Regions from separate parts of the Anoxybacillus sp. FSL W8-1294 genome, predicted to be linked through region 1. Evidence: predicted binding sites of a transcription regulator. Region 1 holds the regulator's gene; each other region holds the start of a gene.
The links. Region 1 encodes Rex, which represses fermentation and respiration genes when NADH is low (regulators of the CRP and FNR family bind a similar motif). Its sites were predicted from a motif close to TTGTGAAATATTTCACAA; they were not measured.

Region 1 (10,668 bases):
CGCGCGCGTGGTTAGAAGAAGATTCGTATGATTTTAGTTTTAGTGGATTAAAATCAGCGGTTATTAACACGTTGCACAATGCAAAGCAACGTGGAGAAATGATCCGACCTGAAGATATGGCGGCAAGTTTTCAAGCAAGTGTCGTTGAGGTATTAGTGAGAAAAACAATCGAAGCAGCCATGCATTACAGCGTAAAACAAATATTGCTGGCTGGCGGTGTGGCGGCAAATGAAGGGTTACGTACACAATTACAAAAACAAATGAATCAACTGCCAGAAGTCGAGTTAGTTATCCCGCCGTTGTCGCTTTGTACAGATAATGCAGCGATGATTGCAGCAGCGGGAACAGTATTATTTCAACAAGGAAAGCGTGCCACCATGGCATTAAATGCAAACCCAAGTTTACTGTTATAGTAAGAAGGTGTCCCAAAAGCAATGGGGCACCTTTTTCTAATTGTCATACGAATTTTTCTAAGAACAATTCAGCTTGTTGTGGATTATTTTATCCACATACATGTGAATAATGTGGAAAACGTTGATTGTATGTTATTTTATCATAACAAGTTAACCACAACAAAATGGGGGATTTTTCTTTTTTTGTTGTGGGTAATGTGGAAAAGTTGGTGAATAACTTATATTTAGGTGTTTTTTCTGTGGATATCTTTGTGTAAAAGATGAGCTAGCCCACAAATGGAGCTAGCTCGTTATTATTTTTGTAAAAGTTCCCATTGTTCGAATAACTCGTCGAATTTTTGTTTCAGCTCATCAATTTTTCCTTGAGTATCCCGAGCTTTTTCATAGTCGTTGTAACAGGAAGGATCATATAATTGTTGTTCATACGTAGCAATTTGTTGTTCGATTCGCTCCATTTCCGTTTCTAGCTGTTCGATTTTTCGTTGTCGTTGTCGTTCTAATTTTTTTCGTTCTTTTTCTTCTTCGTACGAACGTTTTGGTGACAACGATTCGCCCGTTTTAGTTTTTTGGCTAATTTGTCCAAGCTCAAGCAGCTCTGCTTTTTTTGCTACGTAATAATCATAGTCCCCTAAATACTCAACAAGACCGTCTGTGGATAACTCATATATTTTTGTTGCAATTTTGTTAATAAAATAACGATCGTGTGAAACGAATATAATTGTTCCTGGGTATTCTATGAGCGCTTGTTCTAGCACTTCTTTGCTATCTAAATCCAAATGGTTTGTCGGTTCATCTAAAACTAATACGTTTGCCTTCTTCATCATGAGTTTAGCGAGAGCGAGTCGCGCTTTTTCTCCACCGCTTAACGTCTGAACAGGCTTCAATACGTCGTCACCAGAAAATAAAAAGTTGCCGAGAATGGTCCGAATTTCTTTCTCTGTTCTTAATCGATCTTCGTCCCACAGTTCGTCGATCACTCGTTTGTTTGATGTTAATTGTGCTTGTTCTTGATCATAATAGCCAATTTGTACGTTTGTTCCGTAGCGTATTTCTCCTTGTTTTGGATGGAGTTGTTTGATGATCGTTTTTAAAAGAGTTGATTTTCCAATTCCATTGGGTCCAATTAGCGCAATACTATCTCCGCGAGTGATACGGAATGAAAGGTTTGTTGCGATGATGTGATCGTAACCGATTGCTAAGTTGTTAGCTGTCAGCACGTCGTTTCCGCTTGGGCGTTCGATTTCGAAACGAAACGATGCCGATTTTTCATCACCGAGTGGCTTGTCGATGATATTCATTTTTTCTAATTGTTTTCTACGGCTTTGTGCTCGCTTCGTTGTTGATGCACGAGCGATGTTGCGTTGAACAAAATCTTTTAATTTTGTAATTTCCTCTTGTTGTTTTTCATACAATTTTAGTTGTTGTTCAAATTGTTCAGCACGTTGTTGTAAGTAGCTTGTATAGTTTCCGACATATTTTTTTATTTTTGTGCGTGATAGTTCATACACTTGTGTCACGATTTGGTCAAGAAAATAGCGATCGTGGGAGACGATAAGAATGGCCCCATCGTAATTTTTTAAATATTGTTCAAGCCATTGCAACGTTTCCATATCTAAATGGTTTGTCGGTTCGTCTAAAATGAGCAAATCGGGCCTTGTAAGGAGCAGTTTACCAAGCGCTAGCCTCGTCCGCTGTCCACCGCTTAATGTAGATACTTTTGTCGTATAATCGTACTGTGAGAAGCGGAGACCATGAAGAACCGAACGAATATCTGCTTCATATTGATAGCCGCCTTTTTCTTTGAATTCTGTTTGTAAACGATCATATTGCTCAAGTAGGCGCTCATAGTCAGCATCATGTAAACTCATTTGTTGTTCTAGTTCGCGTAATTGTTTTTCCATTTGTTGTAGCGGGGCAAACACATCGAGCATTTCTTCCCAAATGGAACGATGCGCTTGCAACCCTGTATATTGATCTAAATAACCGATCGTTACGTGTTTCGGTTTAATGATTTCGCCTGTGTCGTATGACAACTGTCCGGCAATGATTTTTAATAATGTCGATTTTCCCGCGCCATTTCTTCCAACTAACGCAATACGGTCTTTTTCTTGTATTTCAAGCTTAATGTCTGATAAAACTTGTTCTGCTCCATATGATTTGGATAGTTGATTTACTTGTAAAATGATCATTCTTTCTCACCTCAATCTTCTTTTGATAGTGTAACGTACTTTCTTGATATTCGGCAACACTAGTGTACGAATAACAAATTTGACAAAAATAATAATAAAGGGTACAAAGGAAAGACAGAATGAAAAAAATAGTGTATAGTTTAGAAGTGGGAAGAATTTTTTAGACGTATAGGAGAGAAAAATGAAAGCGCTAACTATTTGTGAAAGGAAATGTGGGGGATTGACTCGTGAATAATGAACAACCAAAAATTCCGCAGGCGACCGCAAAGCGACTACCGTTGTACTATCGTTTTTTGAAAAACTTGCATGCATCAGGCAAGCAACGTGTATCTTCAGCGGAGTTAAGCGAAGCTGTAAAAGTCGATTCAGCAACGATTCGCCGAGATTTTTCATACTTTGGTGCGCTTGGAAAAAAAGGATACGGATATAATGTCAATTATTTGCTGTCATTTTTTCGTAAAACGTTAGACCAAGATGAGACGACAGAAGTGGCGTTATTTGGGGTTGGAAATTTAGGGACTGCATTTTTAAACTACAATTTCAGCAAAAATAATAATACGAAAATTGTGATGGCATTTGATGTCGATCCAGACAAAGTCGGAACGGAAGTAGGAGGAGTTCCTGTTTATCATTTAGATGAGCTGGAAGAAAAGCTCGGGGAGATTACAGTAGCTATTTTAACTGTGCCGGCTCAAGTTGCTCAACCGATTACCGACCGGCTAGTCCAAAAAGGTATTAAAGGAATTTTAAACTTTACACCTGCTCGCTTGCATGTGCCAGAACACATTCGTGTTCATCATATTGATTTAGCGGTCGAACTGCAGTCACTCGTTTACTTTTTAAAACATTACGGAAATGAGTAAACCTCCCGTTTACGAGCGGGAGGTTTTTTTTCGTAAAGAACGAATTCCTGCGCCGAAATCAAATGTAGCAATTAAAATAAATAGCATCGTTGTGATGTCCCAAATACCATCATCGGCGGTATGGACAGCAAAATAAGTAAATAGAATGCCAGTGAGAAAATAAAACAACGGTTCAGACTTCATGAAAACAGCCTCCAAATTACGAATTGCATTCGTTCTGCCTCACGCATAATGCTTTCGATTTCTTCAGCAAATAATGTTTGAATTGCAACGACAAAGGTGTTCATCAGTACATGTGCTGCAATAGGTACGAGAATGCGCTTTGTTTTGACATATAGGAAAGCAAATACAAATCCCATCGTTGCATAAAGAAGCAAATGTTCAAACTCTAAATGAACAACAGCAAATAAAAGTGAACTGACGAGCGCTGATAAGAAAAAATTGTATTTTTGATACAACGTCCCGAAAATAATTTTCCGAAAGATGATTTCCTCTAAAATTGGTCCGACGACTGATGTAACGAGTATAAGAGCTGGTGTCAATTTGACCATTTCAACGATGCGTCTCGTGTTTTCGGACCCCATTTCGACACCAAATAGGTGCATCTCAATATTAGCTGCAATGCCTTGGGCGAAAAGAGCGAGCAAAAACCCCCCAATCGCCCAAAAGAATGACATGCCAATCGATGCTTGATGGCGATCATAAGAGTATTTCATATCTTCTCTCATAAAATAAAGAACGAGAAAAAGGGCAATCGAAAAACTAATGACAGCCCAATAGCCTGAGGCGATCGATAAAGCTACTTCTTTATTTGATGCGTTAATAAATCCGCTATGCGCAAGTAAAGGAACGCCGACTAAACTCGATAGTTGCATAGCGACGTATGTAATGATGACATACCAATATTGCTTTTTCACATGTTCAACCCCTTCGTGCAAATTGTCTAGCTTTAGACGAGCATTTTCTAAGCGTCTGCTTCCTTAGCTGAGCGAATGATCGTCCTCTGCTTTCTAAATTGAATACTTTTTCATTTTATCATATTTTTTGTATGAATTTCGAAAGGAAAGACATAATGTTAAAGAGGGAATCATTTAATGAAAAATTTTTAACTTCCTACTTGCAAAATTAAAAAAAGTTCATTAATATAATAAGTGTGTTAGCACTCAATAAGAATGAGTGCTAATAACGGAACGAAAATCTAATTAAGGAGGTCGTTTGCCGTGTTGAAGCCACTAGGTGATCGTATTGTCATTGAATTAATTCAAACTGAAGAAAAAACAGCGAGCGGAATTGTCTTACCAGACACAGCAAAAGAAAAACCACAAGAAGGAAAAGTTGTGGCAGTTGGTTCAGGTCGCGTTCTTGATAATGGTGAGCGCGTAGCTCCAGAGGTAAGCGTTGGTGACCGCATCATCTTCTCAAAATATGCGGGTACAGAAGTAAAATATGATGGAAAAGAATACTTAATTTTGCGTGAAAGTGACATTTTAGCTGTGATTGGTTAATCGTTCGCCTGATAACATATAAAGCACATAAAAATACTTAACTAAAATTTCATCAAGGGGGTAAGATGTATGGCAAAAGAAATTAAATTCAGCGAAGAAGCTCGTCGTGCGATGTTACGCGGTGTAGATAAATTAGCTGATGCAGTAAAAGTAACATTAGGTCCAAAAGGTCGTAACGTTGTATTAGAGAAAAAGTTCGGTTCTCCATTAATTACAAATGACGGTGTAACGATTGCGAAAGAGATTGAATTAGAAGATCCGTTTGAAAATATGGGTGCGAAGCTTGTTGCGGAAGTAGCAAGCAAAACAAACGACGTTGCTGGTGACGGTACAACAACAGCAACTGTATTAGCACAAGCGATGATTCGCGAAGGATTGAAAAACGTAACAGCTGGTGCGAACCCAATGGGCATTCGCAAAGGTATTGAAAAAGCTGTTGCGGTCGCTGTGGAAGAATTAAAAGCGATCTCTAAACCAATCGAAGGCAAAGACTCCATTGCTCAAGTTGCAGCTATTTCTGCGGCTGACGAAGAAGTTGGTCAATTAATCGCAGAAGCAATGGAACGCGTTGGTAAAGACGGTGTCATTACATTAGAGGAGTCTAAAGGTTTCACAACAGAATTAGATGTTGTGGAAGGTATGCAATTTGACCGCGGTTATGTATCTCCATACATGATTACAGACTCTGATAAAATGGAAGCTGTATTAGATAATCCATACATCTTAATTACAGATAAAAAAGTTTCAAGCATTCAAGAACTTCTTCCTGTATTGGAGCAAGTTGTTCAACAAGGCAAACCATTGTTAATCATCGCTGAAGATGTAGAAGGTGAAGCGCTTGCTACATTAGTTGTGAACAAACTTCGCGGTACGTTCACAGCTGTTGCAGTTAAAGCGCCTGGCTTCGGTGACCGCCGCAAAGCGATGCTTCAAGATATCGCGATTTTAACAGGCGGTGAAGTCATCACAGAAGAGTTAGGTCGCGAATTGAAATCAACAACAATTGCTTCACTTGGTCGTGCAGCGAAAGTTGTTGTAACAAAAGAACATACAACAATCGTTGGTGGCGCTGGCCGTGCGGAAGACATTCAAGCACGCATCAACCAAATTCGTGCTCAATTAGAAGAAACAACTTCTGAATTTGACCGTGAAAAATTACAAGAGCGCTTAGCGAAATTAGCTGGTGGCGTTGCGGTAATCAAAGTTGGTGCTGCAACTGAAACTGAACTAAAAGAGCGTAAATTACGCATCGAAGACGCATTAAACGCAACACGTGCGGCAGTTGAAGAAGGTATCGTTGCCGGCGGTGGTACAGCGTTAATGAACGTATACAGCAAAGTTGCAGCCATTGAAGCTGAAGGCGACGAAGCAACTGGTGTGAAAATCGTTCTTCGTGCGATTGAAGAGCCAGTTCGTCAAATCGCGCAAAACGCTGGTTTAGAAGGCTCTGTCATCGTAGAGCGCTTAAAAACAGAAAAACCTGGCATCGGCTTCAACGCAGCAACTGGCGAGTGGGTTGACATGATCGAAGCGGGTATCGTTGACCCAACAAAAGTAACTCGCTCTGCACTTCAAAACGCAGCATCTGTTGCCGCTATGTTCTTAACAACTGAGGCAGTCGTTGCTGACAAACCAGAAGAAAACAAAAACACACCAGGCATGCCTGACATGGGCGGCATGATGTAATAAGACGAGAACTAGTCGCAGAAACAAATATATTCAATCGTAAGGGCTACTTCCTTATAAAAAGGGGGTAGTCCTTTTTGTGTGAAAATCAAATGAACATGAACGAGGATATACTAACAGACTGTAGATGAGCATTTTTATTAACAATAATCACCATATGAAAAAGGGACAAACGGGGTACTCTCTACGCCACGTGGAGCTGTTTTTTACGGCATCAATAGGAATATTTTGTTTCGCTGCGCCGTAGATAAATTCTACAAGAATCCGATTCTGCCGCCATGACGAAAGACACACTGGCGCAAACGAAGACCGCCAACGCCTTTTTGATCACAAGAGGGTCTTCTTCGCTCCGAATCGTCAAAACCGCGCTGGTCGAAGCGGATGCCTAAGACACGCCGTGGAGCGCGCCATTGGAACTGCAGGATGGACGAATCCAACGCGCGTTTAGGGCAACCGCCCACGTACGAGCAGCGAAGGATTCTGCAAGGATTAGGGATGGACGAGAGTATTTACGTCTAAAGGGATAAAGGAACGATCAGAGATGGTGAAAAAAGGATGTCACAACTTTTGGTGTTGGTTGAAAAGTTATTCTAAAAAACTGAATAAAAAATCCTTTTGTTCCGCCCTACCAAGGTGCGAAATATGAGGTAGACGCACGAGGTGATCCAAGAAACGATGAAGGAATTTGGCAAAACCGAAGTCATCGTCGGAATCGAGCCGACCGGACATTACTGGTTGAACCTCGCCTATTTCCTTGAGGAAAAAGGGATCCCATTGGTGATGGTCAATCCGATGCATGTCAAACGGTCGAAAGAACTGGACGACAACTTGCCAACGAAGCACGATGCCAAAGACGCTCTCGTCATCGCGAAGTTGGTCAAAGATGGGCGCTTTAGCTATCCGCGTATTTTTCACGAGGTGGAAGCGGAATTGAGGGCAGGAAGCACGTTTCGAGAGTCATTAATCAAGGAACGAAATGCCATTCACAATCAAATCATTCGATGGACGGATCGCTATTTTCCTGAGTTTCCACAAGTGTTTCCATCGTTCGGAAAAATGGCATTAGCTGCATTAGAAAAAACGCCGTTTCCGATGGATATCGTCGATCAGACCGTAGAGGAATTAATCGAGCTCTATCGAGGGAGCGAGGCGTTGAAATATCCACAAAAACCAAAAATTCAGAAGCTGTTAGAGGTTTCCCGTCACTCGATTGGGATCACAGAAGGACAACAGATGGCCCGTATCGAAATCACCACGTTGGTCCGCCGATATCGCCAATTGGAACAGGAAATCGCTACGCTAACGGAACAGTTAATCGTACTTGCCCAAACGACTGTGGAATATGAATGGCTTCAAACGATTCCTGGGCTTGGTGATGCGACGATTGTGGAACTATTATCGGAAATCGGGAGTTTTGCTCAGTATCAAGATCCACGACAGCTCATCAAATTAGCGGGCTTGACACTGAAAGAAAACTCGTCAGGACAACACAAGGGGCAAAAACGCATCTCGAAGCGAGGACGAAAACGGCTACGAGCTCTCCTCTTTCGGGTGATGATGCCACTCATTCGCCATAATGAGGCGTTCCGAAAGTTGCACGAGTACTACACGACGCGCCCCGTTAACCCTTTGCGTAAGAAACAATCGATCGTTGTGTTATGTGGCAAGCTATTGAAGATTCTATACGCGGTTTGTGCGAAACGGCAAGCATTTGATGGGGAACGGATGATGCAAGATATCTTTACCCAATCCCAAGCGCAGGCAGCCTAGAGCCTCCTCCTTTCGCAAAACAAACTGTCTGAACAACCAGGTGACACGGAGAAGCTGGCACGATGTTCTCCATTCGACCTAGAGTCCCTTGAGGAGCTTAGCCGGCCTCTGCCTGGTGAAGAGACCGAACGAAGGAATGTTGGCGCGTGGATGCCCAGAGACATGGGAGGGTTCGTCCTCATCAGTTATGCAGAGATCCAAGGTGCATCGCATATGTATTCTCCATTGGTTTTAACATACAAAAATAACCAGTGGTCGCGAAGCGTACCTATGGATTGTTAGATATCAACAAAAATGAAAAAGTATGTGATTCATTTTGTCGAAAAAAATTTTTTTGGCACCCCTATGATGCCAAGAAACCTTGATATATCAACATTTCTAGAGGGAGGAATGATTAATGAATAATGCGAAAATAGATGTTTATTATGATAGTTGGTGTCCAATTTGTACGAAATTCAAAAAGAGATTAGAACGAATGGATGTTCTAAACAAATTGAACTTCGTAACGTTTAGAGAACCTTCGATTATTGCTGAATTAAATATCCCTTTAGAAAAATTGGAAAAAGAAATGCATATTAGAAAGCCTAACGGGCAGATTTTACGTGGTTATGATGCAATTTGCTCCTTATTTTCTAGAATTCCTTTTCTAGTATGGTTATGGCCGTTTATGAAGGTATTAAAATTTTTGGGAGTTGGTAATATCATATATAATTTTATTGCTTCAAGACGTTTAATCATTCCGACAGGAAATTGTGATAAAAATACTTGCGAAATAAATAAATTTTAAGTGTTTCTTATTTTTCTAGAGCGTAAATAAAAGAACAAAATTGTAAAGAAGATTAATGCTATTATTAGGGGAACTGTATAGTTGCCTAAATTCTCTGCTTTTCCTAATGAGATTAAAATTGTCTTAATCTCGATAACAGCCATGATTATTACCGATTCTAGACCAATAAAAATTCTCATTAAGCGGTCATTCTTATATAATTTAATACCCTTTCCATCGTTATTTCTAAGAAAATGTGACTTTTGAAGTTTACTGGATAACAATACTGAAGCATATGCAGTAGTAATGACTACCAAAAGTATTATTAACATTGATTTATTACCATAATTATCTGCTTCTCCTGAAAAGCCATAATGAATAGGAATCCTCTCCGGGATATTACCCCATACACCTATGATCGTAAATAACACCCCTACTACGATGAGAATAGAAAGGAAAATCAAGATTTTTTCAAATAAAGATAAAGGAATCGATTGATTATCCATTTAAATACCCCCTCCAAATTTAAAAATTTTTTGATTTTCCAACAAATAATCATTGTCATATTTTCAAAAATATTGTAACATATTTTACAAGGTAATGTCTACCTATTTTTTCAATAGAAAGGAGAGTGTTAGTGCTGTGATATGAGAAAATATCCTTATTTGCTGTTCTTTGGTGTAAATTCCACCTTAATTTGCATGTTTTTTGCTTTTTCTTTATACAATCTTCTTCCCACTAGTCCTATAAAAGCAGAAAATTCTAGGAATGAGGTAATGTTACAAATGATGCCTCAAGGATGGGGATTCTTTTCTAAAAGCCCTCGTGATGAAACCCTTATTGTACACGAAACTGATAATTCAACAGAAATACAATGGCCCCATAATCAAGCTAGTAACCTTTTTGGTTTAAAAAGGACAGGAAGAAGTCAAGGTGTTGAACTTGGTATGGTTACAGCAGCTCTTGATGAAAATGACTGGATACATTGTGAACAAGGACTAAAAACCTGCATTAAAAATTTAAAGAATGAAAGTATCCAAGTTCAAAATCCAACACCAGAACCTTTAGTTTGCGGTGAATATATTCTAGAACAACGTTCACCTATACCGTGGGCTTGGGTTAATTATACGGATGAGGATACTTACCCTACCAAAATAGTTAAGGTGGATGTTCAATGTTCAAAGAATTAAACGAAAACTTAAAAGAAAAAATAACAGGATTTAATCCTTGGACGAATGCCTATGGATTTGCCAGATCACTTATCGGACTAGCTACATTATTAACTTTGCTCTTCAATGATTCATCTATCCTATTTAAACCCGCTGCTGGATTAGAACAGTATCCATTTTGCGGCAACAACTTGAGCATATTTTGCCTAGTGCCAAATGATTATCAATATTTAGAAATAATTCGATGGGTCTGTATTGCAATATTAGTACTAGTAGTAATTGGATGGCGCCCGCGATTTACGGGGAT
Region 2 (10,668 bases), 1.2 Mb from region 1:
AGACGAGGATGACGAATACCAAATTGTAAAAGCTGATCTTTCACATAGTGAACAACAGCTTGTAATTCCTCTGTTGTATGTGCTAAATCCGCTGCATTAATGATGAAAAACATCTTATCTAAACTAAACGTATCCTTTACTCGACCAAGCTGAATTAAAAATTCGCGATCCGCTTTTGAAAACGCATGGTTATAGTATGTGACAAAGAAAATCGCATCAGCATTTTTAATGTAGTTAAATGCAACTCCTGTATGACGAGCGTTAACAGAGTCCGCGCCTGGTGTATCGACAAGAATAATGTTTTCACGCGTTAATGGGCAATCATAATATAGCTCAATCCATTCAACAAAACACGATTTTGTTTCATTCGCTACATATTCATGAAATTGCTGAAGTGAAATCGTAAGCAATTGTCCAAGCTTTTCTTTCATTTGTTCATACCCGCGCACAACGGCTTGTAAAAACGCCCAATGCACTCGTTCCTTAGCATCAACAGCTTCATTACGAATAGCTTTTTTACTTTCTTCGATCGCCTCTTGTAATGAATGAACTTGCATACCGAAAAAGCGCAAAGAGTGTTGTAAATCGTTTAAAAGCTGCTGTTCCGTTTTTACTTGTACGACAACGGTTCCATGCGGACGATCACCTGTTGGTGGAACAATTTTGTTAATAGTTGCCGTCGTCGGATGTGGCGAAACAGGTAAGACATGTTCACCGATTAACGCGTTTGCAAATGAAGATTTTCCTGCGCTAAAGGCGCCAAACAAAGCAATCGTAAACGTCCGTCGTTGAAGCTGCTGAACTTTTACTTCCATTTCATTTGCTAGCTGTTTCATTCCTTTAATTGGGGCGATCATTTGACTAATCGTCCGCAATTTTTCGATCATTTGCTCGGTCGTCTCATTTTCTATTTGCACCGTTTGAATTGGATGTTGTTCTTGCGTTGATTCATTTCCATGTGGAACTTCTTCTTTGCTTTCACTGCTTGTTCTTATTGTAAACGTCTCATGAACAAACGGATAAACAGCATCATCGCTTAACGAATTGGCATTTTCGACGACTTTTTGCAATTGTTGACGCGTATGTTCACGCTCACGAGCAAGTTGCTTCAATTGCTCCCAGCATGCCCGTTCCCCCATCAACTTATTGAGTTGTTGTTGATACATACTCAATTTCTGTTGTACTTTTCCCTTCTCAATGATTTGTTCGACAAGTTGAATAGCTGCATCGCGATATAACCGTTTCATTTCGTTTGCTATGTCGTTCGTATATGTTAATACATAATCGCCTGTGACAACTGGTTGATTTTGTTTTCGTTTAACAATCCATTGTTCTGAAAACGGGACGGTTAATTGTTGAATACGATGCAATAATTCATGGTCGTGAACATCATATTGTTGATAAAACTGCTTCAATAAGTCACGGATGTGCCATTCAAGCTGACTTTCGATTTTTTGATGTAAATCTTCATAAAACGCATGCAACCGCTTTTTACGTTCTTCCTCTGTTTTTTGCTTTGTAAATAAAAAACCGACTTTAAAATCAGGTTGACACGCTTCTAAATAGGCACGCGCATACTCTCGTGTTTCATAAGGCATCACATATGCGTTGTGTAACGTTGTTTCCAACTGTTGTTCAATATGTTGCTTAGCATTTGTCCACGTTGTATGAATATGATCAATCACTCGCTCGATTTCTTCAAGTTTTGCAAGAAGCTCATGTTCATGATCAAACGAGAGTAACTGACGTATATTTCGCTTTTCTTCTTCCTGTTGAGCGATGACGATCTGCATATGGTCGTCGATCATTTGGTCGACAGCGATATGGATGTTTTGATGAAGTCGTTCCTCTTTTTCATTAAAAAGTGACTGCAATAATTGTTTTAATGTCTCAAGTTCGTTGTATATATTATCTTTTTGTTTCAGCGACGTATAAAATATTCGTTCAAATGTGATGCCCCACTGCTGAAACGATTCCTCGACAGAACGAGTAAACTGTGAAAATAGAAGTTCTTCATCACGATGTTTATCAATTTGATTCACAACTAAGTATAGCGTTTTTCCATACTGTGACAAACGCTTCGTAAACTCGAAGTTCAATTCCGCTTGAACATGATTGTAATCCATCACATAAAATATGACGTCCGCTAAATGAAGTGCCGACTCTGTCGCCAAGCGATGAGCATCATCGGTTGAATCAATACCTGGTGTATCCATAAGTACTATTCCGGACGGAATCACCTCTGTTTCATCGCTAATCTCGATCATGTCAATGGCGTCGCCATCCCGACAAAACGTTTTCACTTCGTCGTAATCATAAGGAGCCGTATATTCAATCCGTTCGCCAGATTTATAATATACACGCGCATACGGTTTCCCTGTTTTTACTTTCACAAGGTTTGCACTTGTCGGAATTGGACTAGACGGTAAAAGCTGAGCACCGATCAACTCATTAATTAAACTAGATTTTCCTGCAGAAAAGTGTCCACAAAGAGCAATCGTAAACTCTTTATGATACACTTTTTTAATTAATTGTCTTGTTTTATTTGCTTGAGTCATGTCACCTCTTTTGATAAATTCGTCATGAAGTGCGATGAGACGATATAACCATTGTTGCAATGATTGTGTTTTTGTCATATGCATTTTCCCCATACCCCTTTTAAAAAATCTACCTTCATTTTACTGTAGTTCACAGAAAAATAAAATCCCCCTACTTATGAGGAGATTTTAATAAACGTAGCGCCTGTTCCTCTACACGAATTTACCACCTGGATGTACGACAAAATGTTCAATTTGCGAAACACAAATCCCGTTTTTTCTTAAAAACAATTTAAGTAAAAAAGCCTCCCTCACCACAATAGGAGGAAAGCTTTCGACGTTTTGAAAGGAGGTATGTTGTTGTGCACTTCCATTATAACGCAATTTATTGTTTCGTCACTATGTTTTTTTATGTTTTCTCTGTCTAGATTTGTCGAAAAATGATGTAATCGAAACGAAAAATTTGTTATGATGAAGAAAAAGGGGGCTTGTTATGGCTTTAGATGAGAAAATTACAACGATTTTAAACGGAACGATCGAATCGATTCGCTCTGTCATCCCGCTAGCAATGACAATCGAAAAACCTTCATTGTTTACACAACCTTTCACTCAAACGTCCATTAATGTATTGATTGGGATGACCGGAGACTTACGGGGACGCCTAATGATTGAAGGGCATGAAACGATATTTGGAAGTATCGGAGAAACGATGTTCGGCATGCCTTTAGAAGGTGAAATGCTCGAATCATTTACCGGTGAGCTCGGCAATATGATTGCAGGAAACTTAGCAACGATCGTATCTCAAAAAGGAATTACAATCGATATCACTCCTCCTACTGTTCTTGTTGGTCAAACAAGAATTTACGGTTTTGATAAAGCATTTCGCGTGCCGATTCACTTTGAAAATAAAGGAGAATTGCAGCTTATTTTAACAATTGATAACGAATAAGTGCAAAGAGAAGCTTGTGTTTGTAAGCTTCTTTTTTATTTTTTATCCATCTTTTTCTAAATATTTCACACTTTTTTCACAACCTCACAAAATTTGTGTGACAAAAGTCACAGCTACTCCTTATTTTTACGGTTATGATGATGGTAAAGTAACGAATGAACAATTTGTGAAATGTACGAAGAAAGCGTTTCATTTCGCAAATTGTTTTGTATGATGTAAGTGTATACATTTCTATTTAAGGTTTATTTAGGGAGGGAGGAATAAAAATGAAAACCCAATTAAACACAAACACCCCAAAAACAAAAGTGGAGAAAGAGCCTACATTGAAAGGAACGCTCGCTTCTGTTTTATTTTTAGGATTTTTCCTCATTTTCACGTGGGTAAGCGTATATTTCTTGTTTTTGAATCGTTTATAGAGAGAAAGGAGACGGGACGTTATGCACATGCATAAATATGAAAAAATTTGGCTGTTTTTCGGCATCGGTTCATTATTTGTATTTTTAGCTGTCTTAGGAGTTGGTGCATTCGCACAAGGAACACAGCCGCCAAGCTGTTTAACAACGATCGATCCGGAAAAAGTCGATCAAACACCACCATTTGATAAACCTGGTCTTATTAAAACTGGAGACAATGAATATCAACTCAATATCGTTGCTTCTGCATTTGCGTACACGCCAAATCAAGTCGAAATTCCAAAAGGAGCAAAAGTAACGATCAACGTAGCAACGAAAGATGTCATTCACGGATTTGAAATGGCCGGAACAAACGTAAATATGATGGTTGAACCTGGTTATGTAAGCAGCTACACACAAACATTCGATAAAGTCGGTGAGTATGTCATTTTGTGTAACGAATATTGCGGTGCCGGTCACCACTTAATGACGGCGAAAGTGAAGGTGGTTGAACAATGATGAACGGAACTTGGAAAGTAGATGCACGTGATGGCAAATTAGCAATGGCCCATATTTATGTCGCTTTCGTTGCTCTGGCGTTAGGAGGACTCGCTGGTCTATTACAAGTACTTGTACGCTCTGGAAAACTAGAATTACCGGCAGGCATTAGCTATTATACAATTTTAACAACGCATGGCGTATTGCTTGGACTCGTTTTAACTACATTTTTCATTATCGGTTTTCAATTTGCAGCTGTAAGTCGGACGGCTGGAACGCTTTCTGATCGCGCACGCTTTTGGGGATGGGTCGGTTTTTGGCTCATGACAATTGGTACAGCAATTACTGCCTTTTACATTTTAATTGGTGAAGCTTCTGTTTTATATACATTCTATGCACCACTACAAGCACACGCGGGTTTTTATATTGGTTTAACACTTGTTGTTGTCGGTAGCTGGGTGAGTGGATTTGCGATGTTCGCTCATTATGCAAAATGGAAAAAAGCTCATCCTGGTCAAGTAAGTCCGTTACTTACGTTCATGTCTGTTGTTAACATGGTGTTATGGCTCGTTTGCTCGCTCGGTGTTGCAGCAACTGTATTATTCCAACTTATTCCTTGGTCATTAGGTTATGTCGATCGCATTAACGTACTTGTGAGCCGAACATTGTTCTGGTACTTTGGTCACCCGCTCGTCTATTTCTGGTTATTGCCTGCATATATGATTTGGTATGTGATTATCCCAAAAATTATTGGCGGAAAAATGTTTTCAGACTCACTTGCTCGCATGTCGTTCATTTTATTCTTAATTTTCTCGATTCCTGTCGGTTTCCACCATCAACTTGTGGAGCCTGGAATCGATCCAGCTTGGAAATACTTACAAGTTGTTTTAACGTTTATGGTTGTTATTCCATCATTAATGACAGCGTTCTCGATGTTTGCAACGTTTGAGATGTACGGTCGCTCCAAAGGGGCAACAGGATTGTTCGGATGGTTACGTAAACTCCCTTGGGGTGATGCTCGTTTCTTTGCACCTTTTATCGGTATGTTGTTCTTTATCCCTGCTGGTGCCGGTGGTCTTATAAACGCATCACATCAATTAAACCAAGTTGTTCATAACACGATTTGGGTAACGGGCCACTTCCACTTAACATTAGCGACAACCGTTGTATTGACATTCTTTGGTGCAGCTTATTGGCTCATCCCACATTTAACAGGACGTGTGATGACAAAAGCGATGAACCGTTTAGCGATCATTCAAACGATCGTTTGGTCGATTGGTATGATTTTCATGTCTGGTGCAATGCACTTTGCAGGGTTGCTTGGCGCTCCTCGCCGTTCAGCATTTTCAACATACGGAGATGCACCACAAGCGCTAGAGTGGATTCCTTACCAAATCGCTCAAGCAGTTGGCGGGACAATCTTATTCATCGGTATTATTCTTGTGCTCATTATCGTTACAAACTTAGCATTTTTCGCTCCAAAAGGTGAGACAGAGTTTCCAGTTGCTGAAGTTGCTGAACAGGCTGAGCGTACACCACTCGTATTTGAAAACTGGAAATTATGGATCGGCATTACTGTTGTACTCATTTTAATTGCATATACTGTTCCATTTATCGATATGATCCAAAATGCACCTCCTGGCTCAAAAGGATTTAAACTTTGGTAAAAAAAACCGGGCGTTTGCCCGGTTTTTTTATAATCGATAAATATGTTTATATTTGTCTTCCAAATAGCGAATCAAGTAAGTTGGATTTAACCCCTCTCCAGTTACTTCATACAAAATCTCAAGCGGCTTTTTCGTCTTTCCATATTGGTGAATATGGTTTGTAAGCCACTCTCGAATACGCCCGAATTCCCCGTTTTCAATCAACTGATCAATATTTGTCAACTCTTTCTCCATTGCGTATTTAAACTGGGCGGCATACATATATCCGAGGGCGTATGACGGAAAATAACCAAAACTTCCCCCAGCCCAATGAACATCTTGAAGAATCCCTTCTGCATCACGTTTTGGACGAACACCTAAATACGCCTCATATTTTTCATTCCAAATATGTGGTAGATCTCTTACTTCAATTGCGTCATCAAACAACGCTTTTTCCATTTCATATCGAATAATAATATGTAATGGATACGTCAACTCATCCGCTTCAATGCGAATAAGAGACGGTTTGGACTCATTAATTGCGCGATAAAAATCATCCAATGAAATGTCAACAAAATGCGGAGCATATTGTTGTAACAAGCTATAATATCGCTTCCAAAACGAATAATGACGAGCAATAAAGTTTTCATAAAACAGCGACTGCGACTCATGAATGCCCATCGACGTACCATCGTAAAGCGGTGTACCTGCCCATTCTTTAGAGATGTTCTGTTCATAAAGAGCGTGGCCGCATTCATGAATCGTACCAAATACTGCTGTTCGAAAATCGTTTTCGTCATATTTTGTTGTAATTCTGACATCCCCTTCATTTAACGTTATCGCAAAAGGATGTACAGTTTCATCAAGTCGTCCTGCATCAAAATCATAGCCTAATTCTTTTAAAAGGACTAGACTAAACGCTCGTTGCTTTTCTTTCGGAAATGACTGAAATAAAAAGTTCGTTTTCGGTTTGTTTCGCGACTCGTTAATTTGTTGAACGAGCGGAACAATATGATTGCGTAATTTTGAAAACACATCATCTAACAAGTCGACAGTCACACCAGGTTCGTATAAATCTAATAACGTATTATATGGGTGTCCATTTGTCCCCCAATATGTGACAAAGCGTTTTGTGAAATCAACAAGTTGCTTTAAGTATGGTTCAAAAAGCGAAAAGTCAGATTTCGCTTTCGCTTCTTCCCACACACTCTCTGCTTTTGATTGTAAAATGACATATTGTTTGTATTCATCAGCAGGAATTTTTTTGTTGCGTTCATACTCTTTTTGGCATTCTGCTAACGTATAACGAGTGACCGACGATACTTGTTCTTGTACAGACTTCGTTGAAAGTTCCGCAATATATGCGGCCATTTGCTCGGACGTTGACATATGAAACACCTCTTGTGATAACATCCCGATCACTTCCGAGCGTTGGTCAATCCCTTTCTTCGGCGCCCCTGTACGTAAGTCCCAATACATAAGCGAAATCGCTTCCTTATATGCCATTATTTTTTTGACATACTGTAAAAACTGCTTCTCTACTGCTTGAATATTTTTTTTCATCTTCTCCCTCCATTCCATTGTATTTGTTATTCTACAATACTTATAAATTTCCTTCATTTTTGATGTACGTCTGTCGGCAGTACACGCTTTATTGTTTCAATCACTTGCATAGGTTCATCGTCTGTCACAAAAATACATACAATTCCCCGATCATCTCGTTGGCGAATAAGTCTGCCTACCCCTTGTCGTAATCGTAAAATCATATATGGAACATCGACTTCCCAAAATGGATTGTCTGTTTGTTTTCGTTTCGCTTGAAAAACAGGGTCATCTGGCGGATAAGGGAGCGCCCAAATGATGACGTTGCTTAGTGACGGACCAGGAATGTCTAATCCTTCCCATAAATGTTGGGCACATAAAATCGTTTCCTCTTCGTTTTGAAAGCGCGAAACGAGTTCGCTAATTTCTTGATCGCCTTCAAATAAAAAAGTGAGTCCTTCTTCTTGTTGTGCACGAGCTTTAAATTCATTCAATTGTTCGCGTGTCGGGAATAACACAAGAGCACGCCCATTCGTTTCGCGTATTTTTTGCATGGCATATGCATATTTTTCCTCAAATATACGCTCATCGTTTTCAAACATTGGCATGTAAATCGTCATTTGTTTGTCGTAATCAAACGGTGAATCGACATGAAATGATAAATATTCATCAATTCCAAGGCTTTTTGCCATATAATCAAATGATTTTTCATTGGATAATGTGGCAGATGAAAAAATAAATGGCATACGTTTAGAAAATACTTTTTCGCGCAACACTTCTTGAACCGTTCTCGGCATAATAACAAGCGTGTTGCCATCGAGCGACGATTCGAGCCATGTAATCGCATCCCGATTATGAATGAATAAATATAGTGAATGGTGAATTTGATCTAAGTATTCATCAACAACTTTCAATTGATAATGGTCGATCGTATACGTCTCACTCTCAAATACGAGCTCGTCTCCAATTTGTTCAACTTTTGTTCGTAACGTTTGTGCTAGTTGTAACAGAGACGGAGTGAACATTAATTCTTGACGATTGGATCCTGGTACCGCTTTAGCATGATTCATCAATTCATCAAAAAATCGTGTACTAAGTTCTAATGTATCTTCGATTAAATAAGCTAATTGTTCGCGAATATCATTTTCTAATAAACGAGAAAGCAACGTTTCTAACGTCGTCTCTTTCATACGGTATGTTAACGCTTTTTGAGCAGCAAATTCTAATAAATGTCCTTCATCAAAAATGACACAGCTCGCTTCAGGTAAAAGTGGTAACTGCCCTTCACGTTTCCGTGCTTCATACGTCCAAATATGTTCCATATAAAAATCGTGAGAACAAATAATTAAATCCTTCGCTTTGCGATAGTAATCGCGCGATAACGTTTGCCCACAACGATGACGTTTTTCACACGCTAAACAGTCTTGAAACGGATCCCAAGCAATTTTTGACCATTGCTCATCGCTTAAATGCGCATAATCTTTTCGGTCACCATAATGGTAAAACGTTTGGAGCGGAGCATGATCATGAACAAATGAAGGCAATTCATCAAAAATTTGTTCATATAATTCCTCTTCCTCCGTCATCAATATATCGTCTAATTTGTTTAAACATAAATATTGATCGGGCGATTTCGCTAGGCGAACGTCGATGTTTATGTTTAAAACACGTGAAATTTTTGCAATATCCCCTTCTTTTTTTACAAGCTGTTCGATTAGCGTTTCATCTGCGCATGCAATAATCGCCGGCTTTCCGATATAACGAGCATAACAAATAGCATATAACAAATATACAATTGTTTTTCCTGTCCCTACGCCCGCTTCAGCAAACATCACTTTTTTTTCTTTAAATGCCCGCTCAAGTTGAAATGCCATAAAAATTTGCTCATCACGTAATTCAAAACCTGCTTCTGGTAAAATATCGTAAAATACGTCCCCGATCCATTCATTTAATTTATCAAAAAAATTTTCATTTTTACTTAATGCAAACGGATATTTGCTCATACTTTTTAGTCCCTCCATCAATTTAAACGAAGTACACAAACATTAATTATCGTTCAAAAAAGGAAAGAAGTCAATGAAGTTGAAAAGAAAAAGCTGCCAACAAGACAGCTTTTTCTAATAACGTGGCGGACGAGGTCCCCAAAATTGATAATATTGTGTTTCAATGAAACCGTTAAATAGTTTTCGACGTTTTGTCGCTTGCTTCCCGTACAATTGCTCAAAATGGCGGTGAGAGGTCAATATATAAATCGACCACGTATCGAGTGCAGCGAATGTTTTTCCCATTTCTCGATATAACTGTTCTACTTCTTCCTTTTCTCCTAATCGTTCACTATAAGGAGGATTGCCGACGATGACGCCATATTCCTCTTTCGTTCGAAAATCTTTCACTTGCATTTGCTTAAATGTAATCAAATCTGCTAATCCTGCTTCTTGTGCGTTTGTTTTCGCGATGTCGACCATGCGGTGATCAATATCAAATCCGACAATATGTAGCGGTTGATCATAGCGTGCTAAATCTTCCACCTCTTCCCGCGCTTCATCCCATAAATGAGGTGGAATCCAACTCCATTGTTCAGATACAAAATCGCGGTTAAATCCTGGTGCGATATTTTGACCAATCAGCGCCGCTTCAATCGCAATCGTTCCCGACCCACAAAACGGATCAACGAATGGACGATCTGGTGTCCAATTCGTCAACCGAACGAGCGCTGCCGCTAATGTTTCTTTTAATGGTGCCTCTCCTTGTCTTACGCGATATCCTCTTTTATGCAACCCTATCCCGCTCGTATCGATCGTTAATGTAGCAACATCTTTATGGAGAGCAACTTCAATACGAAACAACGCACCCGTTTCTTCAAACCACGAAACACCGTAATGTTGCTTTAAATGTTCTACAATCGCTTTTTTTACAATCGCTTGGCAATCGGATACACTAAACAATGTTGATTTGACTGATTTTCCTACAACAGGGAATTGGGCATCAACCGGTAAAAACTGTGCCCACGGAAGCGTTTTTGTTTGTTCAAATAACTCATCAAACGTCGTTGCGCGAAATTCCCCTACTTTTACCTTTACACGGTCAGCTGTGCGAAGCCATAA
Region 3 (10,668 bases), 1.3 Mb from region 1:
GCAAACCTGTATTACAAAAAAGATTGAAACTGTTACAACATTGTAAACTTTTATACTCATTTTCCAGCAACTTTTTTCATTTGTTCTTCTTCACGAATTGGCCAGCATTCAACACTTTTTAACCCCTCGATATCATCAGCATAGAATACTGGATTTTCTCCGCGTTTCCGTTTTATCATATAGTCATCAAGCTTTTTAAAAAAAATTTTTTTGATGATTAACATAAAAACACCCACCATTCTGGGTGTTTTACAATTTATGCAGCAGTAATTTCTTTAGCAATGGGGCTAAAAATATTGGTAATTGCTCTACGTTTGGAACGAGTACACTATAATGTCCATATATATTTTCAATCGTTTTTTGTTGACTTTCGCTAATTATTCCATTCGCCAAAAACACATTTACTACTTCAATTCCTAATTTTCTCGCTTCGGTAACTGCCTCGTGTGTATCTACAATCCCATTTTGATCATAGCCGAAAGCAGCTGGTTCCCCATCCGAAAAGACGAGTAAAAATTTTTGTTTTTCGTTTCTTTTTTGCAATTCTTCTGTCATTAATCGAATAGCCAAACCATCACGATTATCTTCTTGTGGCTCCAATTGCATAATTCTTGCCCCATGATCTTTTCTTAGAGAATCATCAAAATCAATAACAGTTTGAAAATAATTAGGTTGATAAGACGATGTAGCGTCGTTCGTATCCTCCCAAAAACCAACAATTTTATGCGGAACGCGAAGCGCTTTAAGAGATTCGTGAAATAAAATAATTCCTTTTTTTGTTTCTTCCATCTTGTCATACATCGATGCAGAACAATCGACAAGCAAAACAAAAACAGCATCTAATAACGGGGATGTTTCGTGTTTTTTATAGAATAAACGCGGATGTTCTTCTGTAAAAAAGCGTAATAGCTTTTTATTTAAACGACCTGCATGTAAATCTGTACGTGGGTGCATTTTTTTATGTTCAAGCACTTTTTCAATGGATTGTGTCAATTTTTTTTGATATGGCGCAATTACTCCCTGGTTACGTTCATACTGTTTAGTTTGCTCAGTTGTCGGTGGCAAAGCATCCACAAATATCGGCTTAGCATAACGATTTTCTTTTCCGTATTCATACTCGGAACGTCCAGAAAGTTCGTAGCGATGCTCTTGTTGTTCTAAATGCGTATAATCATTATGTGTTGTTTTTTGTGATGAACCATGCACTATCCCAAGAGATTGGTCTCCTGCTTCCCCTTGACGAACCCCTTCCCCGAGCAAGTCAGTCTGTGAACCTTGTTCGAGATCAAACTGTAAAAAACTATTCGTCATATCGCTTGTTTCACGATGCCATGTATGCATCGTCTCTTGAAAAATATCTTCATTTTCCGATTTCTTATCAAGTACATCATGATTTTTCAATGGATCTTTTCGTCGGATATCTTCCCTATCTTGTTGCTGATTAACGTAAATATACTCCGGGAGATGAAAATACGTGTTTAGCATATCAGTATCCAACAATTCATCTAACACATCTATAACTGTAAGTACAATATGTGAAATATGAGCGGTTGATTTTGCATCATATACATTTCTTATTTCGCGCTCAACAAATGGAAGAGCTAAACGTAAACGTTCAGGAAGAAAAATATCGTTTACGGGTTGTTCCGCTGTTAATAGTAAATATAAATAATTAAACAATGCATCTGTATAAACGCTTTTTATCATATTCACATTCCATTGAGTTTCGAAGTAATGGCGATATACATGTTTCCGAATAACGAACGCTTTTTTTGTACCAGGACGTACATGCCGACATATATCTTCTAACCGCATGTCTTCAAGCAACACAAACAATTGTTTAGCAAAGTTTGGGATACAATATGATTTTATTTGGTTAAGAAAAAAAAGGATATCTTCGTCATTTGTATGATAAAAATTTCCGATCGTGCGCAAAAACACATCGCTTTTTAATCCATATACGTACTGTTCTTTTGGACGGTTATCCCAAAAGTAACTGACAACGACTTTTTTATGTTGCCGATCAAGATACGACTGATAACCGAACTCGAGCTCCATTTCCTCATCTTTTGTTAATGTTTTCACTAAATCAGATAGCTCCATAAACAAAAAAGAATCAACTTTTTTATCATTAAACATAATAAAACGGTTCATGTAACCACCCTCATTCATCAAACAACGTTTCGGCTAAATTGCGCACCGCAGCTTTTTCCCGCTCGTCTTCTAATTTCTCGACGATCGCCCGTTCAATGGCGCGTCGAGGTGGAATATACACCGCTAAATCACAAGCATCGATCAACGCCCGAATGGAAGCAGCTTCTTCTGATACATATCCTTGCTTCACTTGAACAATTAAATCTGCAGATAGTGTAACAAAACGATCTAATAACACTTCATTTGTTAGCTTCGTTTGTTGTTGTAAAATACGTTTTAATGCTTCACCTTGGACGTACGGCACATCAATGACAACAAAACGGTTTTTCAATGCTTCATTCAATGGTACTGTTCCAACGTATCCTTCGTTAATCGCTGCAATGACGCCAAATGTCGGCTTCGCTTTAACAACTTCCGCAGTAAATGGATTTGTAATCATTTTTCGATAATCGAGTACCCCGTTTAAAATCGGTAACGTCTCCGGCTTAGCCATATTAATTTCATCAATATATAGCAGATGCCCTTTTGTCATTGCTTGAATCACAGGCCCGGGGATAAATTCAATTGTTGCTTGCCCATTTGTTTGTTGAATCGTCTTGAAACCAAGCATCGCCTCAGCATCTAAATCAATTGAACAATTAATGCTGTGCATTGGCTGTCCAAAGAAAAGCGATAACGTTTCAGCTAATTTTGTTTTTCCGGATCCTGTCGGCCCCTTTAACAACACATTTTTCCCTAGGGCCAAAGCAATAATTGCATCGTATAAAATAGACTCATGAGCGGGTGTATATGCCGTATATCCAGTCTGTTCGTCTATGTTATTTTTAAACATCTCTCTTCTTTCTTTAATGATCGCTTCAATCGTTTCTGGTAGTGTAAATGACTGTGTATAAATCATGATGTCATTCCTCTCTATATTTTTATACGTACGTATTGTACAAAAAACAAATGGATTTGTACAAACAAAAGAATAGTTTAACATAATTATATTATGTTAACAAATGAATGAGAAAGGGAGCCACTCGGCATTATCGACTTTTGACGAGTAGCTCTACCGCTTCTTGAATAAGTTTTTCACTTTCTAATGATCCTGTTTCTATATCCTTACGAATGCAACGCTCTAAATTAGCACTTACAACAACCGCAATGGCACGATCAACAGCACTACGAATAGCTGACAATTGAGCAACGACTTCTTTGCAGTCTTTCTGCTCATCCATCATTTTTAGTACGCCGCGAACTTGTCCTTCAATTCGTTTTAAACGGTTCTTCACTTGATTATCATATGTCATATTCATCAAACCCCTTTTCTTATACCCTTATCAGTATATTAAATGAAATATAATTCTTTTGTCAACTAAAATTATCTTTGATCGCTTTACGGATAAGCGCTTCACAACGATCAAGTTCTGTTTTTAATTGTCGCTTATACAACTGGGCTTTCTTATATCCTTCCTCAGTAAAACGATAATAAACAACTTCTTGGTATTTCATCCCTTCTTTTTTCTTTTTTACTTGTTCTAAAATGCCATCTTCAATCAAATCATGTAGCGCTTTGTATACTTCTGAATGATTCGGGCGATATCCAAATGGTTGAAACTCTTCACGAAGCACATCTAACAATTTCAACCCATACAATCGTTCCTGTTCAGTTAAAGTAATTAAATATAACTTTAAAAATGCGCGTTGCTTTAATAAAAATCCGCTCGGTTTTCTTTTTTCACTCATTTTTTCTCCTCCTTTCATATGACACTTTCTTCACTTAAAAGAAAATCCCTTCTCCATTTCCATTATAATTGAACATTTTTATTTTTATTCAGTTTTTATTTAGAACATAGTTTTATGATATCAATTTTTTGTAAAAAAAAAGAAGAAGGTTCCCCCTCCTTCATTTAAAAACAATTGTTTTATTTTCATGAATAATGACACGGTCTTCTAAATGCCATTTTAGGGCGCGGACAAGAACCGTTTTTTCGATCATGCGCCCGATTCGCTTTAAGTCTTCTACATGATGCTTATGATCCACCCGCTCGACATCTTGTTCAATAATTGGGCCTTCATCTAAATCATCTGTTACATAATGAGAAGTGGCACCGATCAGTTTCACTCCGCGTCGATAAGCTTGCTCATATGGTCGTGCGCCAACAAATGCCGGTAAAAACGAATGATGAATATTAATGATTTGTGCTGGGAAAGTTGCAACAAAATGCGGTGATAAAATTTGCATATAACGTGCAAGCACAATGACATCCACATCGTGTTCCTTTAATAGTTGGATTTGTTTTTCTTCCGCTTCCTCTTTTGTTTCTTTTGTTACCGGTATATGATAGTATGGGATTCCAAAAGACTCTACCGTTTCTCTCATTTGCTCATGATTGCTAATAACTAGAACAAAATCTGCAAGTAATTCACCCGCTTGCCACTCCCATAGTAACTCTAATAAACAATGCTCTTCTTTTGAAACAAATATGGCTACTTTTTTCACATGTATATGTAAGCTCAATCGCCAATTCATCTCAAATTGTTGTGCAATCGTTGCAAATTCCTTCTCTATCGTCTTTTTTCTTTCTAATATATTCGGAGCATCGAACTCGATTCGTAAAAAAAACGTACCTCCCTCAGGATCTGTCGAATATTGACTGGATTCCACAATATTAGCTCCCTTTTCGTACAAAAAAGTAGTGACAGCGGCCACAATGCCTGGTTGATCTGGGCATGAAATAAGCAAGCGTGCTCGCTCTTTATATTTGTTCATAAACTTTTGCACATGTTTTTGTTGAAAATACATCATAACTCCCCCCATAGACAGAAAAATGAAATAAAATAATAACTTTTATTATAACAAATAAAAAAATAGTCGAGAACATATCCCGACTATTTTTTACTTATTCAATATTTTTCTTACTCCAAACGCCCCTTTCCACACAGGCGTAGATTGTTTATTAGATGAAAGATATGTGTATAACGCCCCCATAAATAATGAGCCACCAATGATATTCCCAAGCGTTACAGGGACGATGTTATGGATAATCCCTGCTACATGAATTGTATCTGGATGCTCGACAGCTAAAGCAAGTGAAAAAATAACAAAGTTTGCAATAGAGTGTTCATATCCGGAAGCAAAAAAGACGAAAACGATTAAAATCATCGCAAACATTTTTGCCATATCTTCCTTCATTTGCATTGGAATAAAAATAGCTAAACAAACAAGCCAGTTACATAAAATCCCTTTGACAAACAATTGTATCGTTGTTGCGTGCATTTTTTTCAAAGCAATTGCAAAAAGTAAATGATCCATCGGAATGTCATGAAAAATACCTGACTGTGCAATCAAAAAGGCGAAGAAAATCGCACCAAGCAAGTTGCCGCTATAACACGCCACCCAGTTACGAAGCGTGTCACCAATCGTCGTTTCTTTTTGAAGCGTACTTACAGTAAAGTACATCGTATTCCCTGTAAATAGTTCTGCACCGCCATACATAATCAACACAAGGGCAATTCCGAAGAAAATACCGCTCACTAAATACGTTACAGGTGAATGCGCCTCATAAAAGTATTGTCCGATACGTACGCAAAGAACGAGAGCAAAACCAATGTATACACCTGCCAACGCAGCACGAATCATATATTGAAGAGGCGTTGTTTGCAAAATGGAGCGCTTCTTTAATGCAAGCTCTTTACATGTTTGTAAAGCTTCCATTGTTTTCTCACTTCTCTTTCTTTTTTGTGATGTTTTTCACATTTATCCTACCCCTCTTCGTTCTATTTTTCAATGCATTTGTGTAAATGTTAAAAGAACTGTCAACACTTTATTTTTGTAAACGTTTACGAATAAAATGACTATTGCAATTTTTTTATCTGATGTTCTCATCCTTTGCAAACTCATGCACAAATGTATTAATATAAAGAAGGCGCAAAATACATTGTTAGAGGAGGAAGCTATGAACTACATAAAAGAGCAAAATGGACAGCTATGGTTAACAGAAGATGAGCGTGAAAATTTAAAAATTAGTTATCGTATTAAAGAGATTATTTACTCAGAACGTTCACCATTTCAACATGTGATGATTTTAGACTCATACGACTTTGGAAGAATGCTTGTGCTTGATGGAATTGTACAAACAACTTCTATTGATGGACATATTTACAATGAGATGATCACACATGTTCCTCTTTCTCTTCATCCGTCGCCAAAAAAAGTTTTAATTATCGGTGGGGGCGATTGTGGTGCAGCTCGTGAAGTGGCGAAATATGAAGAGGTAGAAGAAATCCATCTCGTCGAAATCGATGAACTTGTTGTTCAAGCATGTAAAGAACATTTACCTGAAGTATCGGGAAATCTCTCCGATCCACGTGTTCAGTACGTATATAAAGATGGGGTTCAATTTGTGAAAGATCATATGAATACGTACGATGTCATTATCATTGACTCGTCTGATCCTATTGGTCCTGCCCAAGTATTATTTGAATACGATTTTTATGAAAGTGTGCATAAAGCGCTTAAAGAAGATGGAATGATGGTTTGTCAAAGCCAATCGCCGATTTTCCATATGGACGTATTGAAACAAACATATGCAAATATTCGTCATTTATTCCCGCATGTTCACGTATATACAGCTACTGTTCCAACGTATCCTGGCGGGCTATGGAGCTTCACTCTTGGTGCAAAACAGCCGATTTTATTTGAACGGCTCCACACTTTCACAAAGCAAACGAAATATGCAAACGCTGATATTTTAAGCCAATGTTTCCGTCTTCCACAATTTATGAAGGAACATCTTCAATCGTAGTCGGAATCATTCCGGCTGCGAGTGTTGACAAAGAGGCGTTTTTATATTATGACACAAAACATAATGATTCCTATTTTCTTTATAAGGAGAGTGCCTATATGCGTGTGAAAGTTGTTTTACAATGTACAGAAACTGGAGATCGCAACTACATAACAACGAAAAATAAGCGTAACAATCTTTTTGTTGCGCTTATGCGCTTCTTTAATAAGATTATCAAAAGCTTGAACAATTTGCTCCACAGATTGTCGCATCCTTTATTCCTCCTTAGTTAAAGCGATTACAACATTTCTTGTGAACTTGTATATACGAGTTAGTTAACCGCTTTCAAATAATTTTCAAAGAAAAAAGATGCCCTTGTGGACATCTTTTTCACATTTATTTACTTTCTTTTTTTCGTGCATACATCGCCGCGTGTCGTTTAATTTCGCCAATTAATTGTATTTCCTCTTGTTTTGAAATCTCTAGGGAAAGACCGTATTGAAATTTGTTTACATATGTTTTCTTCCAAATGACAATCCCACGCACGTTGATTGGTTGATCAACGATTGTAAATTGCAACTCCACTTCGAGTTCACCTTTGGCGGAGTCAATGGGTAAATTTAAGTTTGTCTCCAGTCGAATACCGCGTGGACTAATATCGTGAATTTCGGCCGCTCCTTTATCCGTTTCTACTTCCCGTTCCCCAATATGTGTAATACGAAACGTACAAGGAAGCGGTTGACCAAATTGATATCGAAAAGGTTCTTGACGTTTAAACCTCATCATAAATCCCCCACATACAAACTATACCTTCTTCAATATAATTGAAATCATAAATAAATGCAAGGGAATTATGACCATTTCACCCATGTATCTGTCACGTTACCTGTTTCGTCACAATCAATTACATACGTAACATTACCATATCGATCGCTTAGTCGTAACTCATCGACATGGACGTCTTCCGTCATTCCTTTCTCTGTCCTTAAGATAACGCGACCATGTGAAAGGAAGTGACAACTTACTAATCGATGTGGATTCGTTTTCACTTCTTTAATGAGAAGTTGTCCTCGTTTCGCACGAGTAGATGGTTCGACCTCTGCCCGAGCGATTTTTTTCACCGCTCCACGTTTTGTTACAAGAATTATGTTTTCGTCTGTTGCCTGTTGACCAGAAACAACATAATCTCCATCTTTTAAATGAATGCCTTTTACTCCCGCCGCTCGAACGCCTACTTCTCCAATTTCTTCTTCTGAAAACAATAATCCGTATCCGTATTGTGTGACAAGAAATATATGTCCCATTCCGTTTGTTTGATATACGTTCACAACTTCATCATCTTCTTTTAATCGCATAGCAACAAGCGGCTTAGAATAACGTTGCGCTTTATAATGAACGAGATGTGTTTTTTTCACCAACCCTTGTTTTGTAATAAATAATAAATACCCGTTGTTAAAACTTGCGATTGGGATGGCACTAGTCAACTGCTCGTCTCGATCAAGCGGAATGATATGAGAAATGTGTTGACCAAGATCTTTCCAACGAATGTCTGGAAGTTCATAAACAGGACAATATAAATAGTTTCCTTTATTTGTGAATAACAATAACGTATGTGTTGTATTCATCTCAAACATTCCGAGCAACCTATCGCCCTCTTTCATTCCGATGTCCTGTCCGTTCGAGGCGCTATAGGATCGAAGGCTCGTGCGTTTAATATATCCGTCTTTTGTAATAGTGACAATGACATCTTCCTCTGGAACAACAACGTTCATTTCAATTTTAATTTCTTTTATTTCTTCTTCAATGGTCGTTCTTCGTTCATCGGCATACGTTTTTTTCATTTTTCTTAATTCCGATTTAATGACAGATAATAGCTTTTGTTCACTTTCTAAAATCGATGTTAGCTGCTCAATTTTATCATGAAGCGCATTTGCTTCTTCACGTAAATCATAAATATCTGTATTCGTCAAACGATATAACTGCAATGTGACAATGGCTTCTGCCTGAGGTTCTGTAAACCCATATCGATCCATTAAATTCGTTTTAGCATCTTTTTTATCTTGAGAAGCGCGAATCGTTGCGATGATTTCATCTAAAATGGATACAGCTTTCATTAATCCTTCTACAATATGAGCACGCTCTTTTGCTTTTCGTAATTCATAACGCGAACGATTGGCAACTACTTCTTTTTGATGCTCAATATATGCGTCTAACATTTGCGGTAAATTTAATAATTTCGGTCGACGCTCATGAATAGCGACCATATTGAAATTGTACGTAATTTGTAAATCTGTATTTTTATATAAATAATTTAAAATACCTTCCGCGTTGCCGTCTTTTCTCACTTCGATAACAATGCGTAATCCTGTACGATCTGTTTCATCACGCACATCAACAATTCCATCCAATTTTTTTTCTAGACGCAATTCATCAATTTTTTTAACTAAGTTCGCTTTATTCACTTCATAAGGGATTTCTGTGATAACTATCGCTTGTTTACCACCTTTCCCTTGCTCGATCGTGGCTTTCCCACGAATAACGATTTTACCTTTTCCTGTTTCGTAGGCTGTTTTAATGCCTTCTTTTCCTTGAATGATACCACCAGTTGGAAAATCTGGTCCTTTCAGTACCGTCATTAAATCATCAACCGTACAAGTCGGATGATTAATACGCATGATAACAGCATCAATTACTTCTCCTAAATGATGTGGTGGAATTTCTGTGGCATAACCTGCTGAAATGCCTGTGGAACCGTTGACGAGCAGATTCGGAAACATCGCTGGTAATACAACTGGTTCTTTACTCGTATCATCGAAGTTCGGTACAAACTCTACCGTTTCTTTTTCAATGTCGCGCAACAATTCTGATGCGATGGCAGATAATCTTGCTTCTGTATAACGCATCGCTGCGGGTGGATCTCCATCAATACTCCCATTATTCCCATGCATTTCAATAAGTACATTTCTTACTTTCCATTCCTGACTCATGCGTACCATCGCTTCATATACAGAAGAATCACCGTGCGGGTGAAAATTACCGATGACATTTCCGACCGTTTTAGCCGATTTACGAAATGGCTTATCCGATGTGTTTCCATCTACGTACATTGCATATAAAATGCGGCGTTGCACCGGCTTTAATCCATCGCGCACATCCGGCAAGGCGCGCTCTTGGATAATATATTTACTATATCGGCCGAATCGGTCTCCAAGCACATCTTCAAATGGTAAATCTAATACGCGTTCCATTCCCTTATTCCCCCTCAGCTGTCATCACATGATCGTTTTCTAAAATATTCATATCGTCCTCTAAACCGAATTGCACATTTGATTCAATCCATTTCCTTCTCGGTTCTACTTTATCGCCCATTAATGTTGTTACACGACGTTCTGCACGGGCTGCATCATCAATACGAACACGAATAAGCGTCCGTGTTTCAGGGTTCATTGTCGTCTCCCATAATTGATCGGCATTCATCTCACCGAGTCCTTTGTAACGTTGAATCGTATATCCTTTACCGACCTTTTTCAAAATCGACTGCAATTGTTCATCCGTCCATGCATATTCCACAACTTCCTTTTTGCCAACTTTTTTACTCACTTTATACAGCGGTGGAAGAGCGATAAACACTTTGCCCGCTTCAATAAGCGGTCGCATATAGCGATAAAAGAACGTTAACAACAATACTTGAATATGCGCACCGTCTGTATCCGCGTCAGTCATAATGATCACTTTGTCATAATGA

Region 2: NSQ23_RS07430 (cytochrome c oxidase subunit 2A) is a predicted target of Rex. The motif match lies at 3,540-3,557, and genes of this name have one in related genera.
Region 3: NSQ23_RS07785 (formate/nitrite transporter family protein) is a predicted target of Rex. The motif match lies at 5,879-5,896, and genes of this name have one in related genera.

Annotation. Positions count from the first base shown of each region.
Region 1 is NZ_CP150179.1:208,303-218,970, forward strand. It holds gene tsaD (tRNA (adenosine(37)-N6)-threonylcarbamoyltransferase complex transferase subunit TsaD) at 1-413, shown strand, start outside; gene NSQ23_RS01230 (ABC-F family ATP-binding cassette domain-containing protein) at 707-2,602, opposite strand; gene NSQ23_RS01235 (redox-sensing transcriptional repressor Rex) at 2,830-3,465, shown strand; gene NSQ23_RS01240 (YdiK family protein) at 3,475-3,648, opposite strand; gene NSQ23_RS01245 (type II CAAX endopeptidase family protein) at 3,645-4,382, opposite strand; gene groES (co-chaperone GroES) at 4,686-4,970, shown strand; gene groL (chaperonin GroEL) at 5,040-6,656, shown strand; gene NSQ23_RS01260 (IS110 family transposase) at 7,332-8,426, shown strand; gene NSQ23_RS01265 (DUF393 domain-containing protein) at 8,824-9,213, shown strand; gene NSQ23_RS01270 (DUF1648 domain-containing protein) at 9,210-9,698, opposite strand; gene NSQ23_RS01275 (SdpA family antimicrobial peptide system protein) at 9,840-10,382, shown strand; gene NSQ23_RS01280 (sporulation-delaying protein SdpB family protein) at 10,367-10,668, shown strand, end outside.
Region 2 is NZ_CP150179.1:1,396,174-1,406,841, reverse strand. It holds gene NSQ23_RS07440 (dynamin family protein) at 1-2,651, opposite strand, end outside; gene NSQ23_RS07435 (chemotaxis protein CheX) at 3,031-3,486, shown strand; gene NSQ23_RS07430 (cytochrome c oxidase subunit 2A) at 3,753-3,902, shown strand; gene NSQ23_RS07425 (cytochrome c oxidase subunit II) at 3,924-4,397, shown strand; gene NSQ23_RS07420 (b(o/a)3-type cytochrome-c oxidase subunit 1) at 4,394-6,043, shown strand; gene NSQ23_RS07415 (carboxypeptidase M32) at 6,071-7,585, opposite strand; gene NSQ23_RS07410 (ATP-dependent DNA helicase) at 7,639-9,567, opposite strand; gene NSQ23_RS07405 (class I SAM-dependent RNA methyltransferase) at 9,682-10,668, opposite strand, start outside.
Region 3 is NZ_CP150179.1:1,459,309-1,469,976, forward strand. It holds gene NSQ23_RS07755 (hypothetical protein) at 57-224, opposite strand; gene NSQ23_RS07760 (VWA domain-containing protein) at 250-2,154, opposite strand; gene NSQ23_RS07765 (MoxR family ATPase) at 2,165-2,986, opposite strand; gene NSQ23_RS07770 (metal-sensitive transcriptional regulator) at 3,183-3,446, opposite strand; gene NSQ23_RS07775 (helix-turn-helix transcriptional regulator) at 3,508-3,882, opposite strand; gene purU (formyltetrahydrofolate deformylase) at 4,043-4,942, opposite strand; gene NSQ23_RS07785 (formate/nitrite transporter family protein) at 5,036-5,854, opposite strand; gene speE (polyamine aminopropyltransferase) at 6,096-6,944, shown strand; gene rpmG (50S ribosomal protein L33) at 7,043-7,216, shown strand; gene NSQ23_RS07800 (PilZ domain-containing protein) at 7,320-7,706, opposite strand; gene parC (DNA topoisomerase IV subunit A) at 7,775-10,171, opposite strand; gene parE (DNA topoisomerase IV subunit B) at 10,176-10,668, opposite strand, start outside.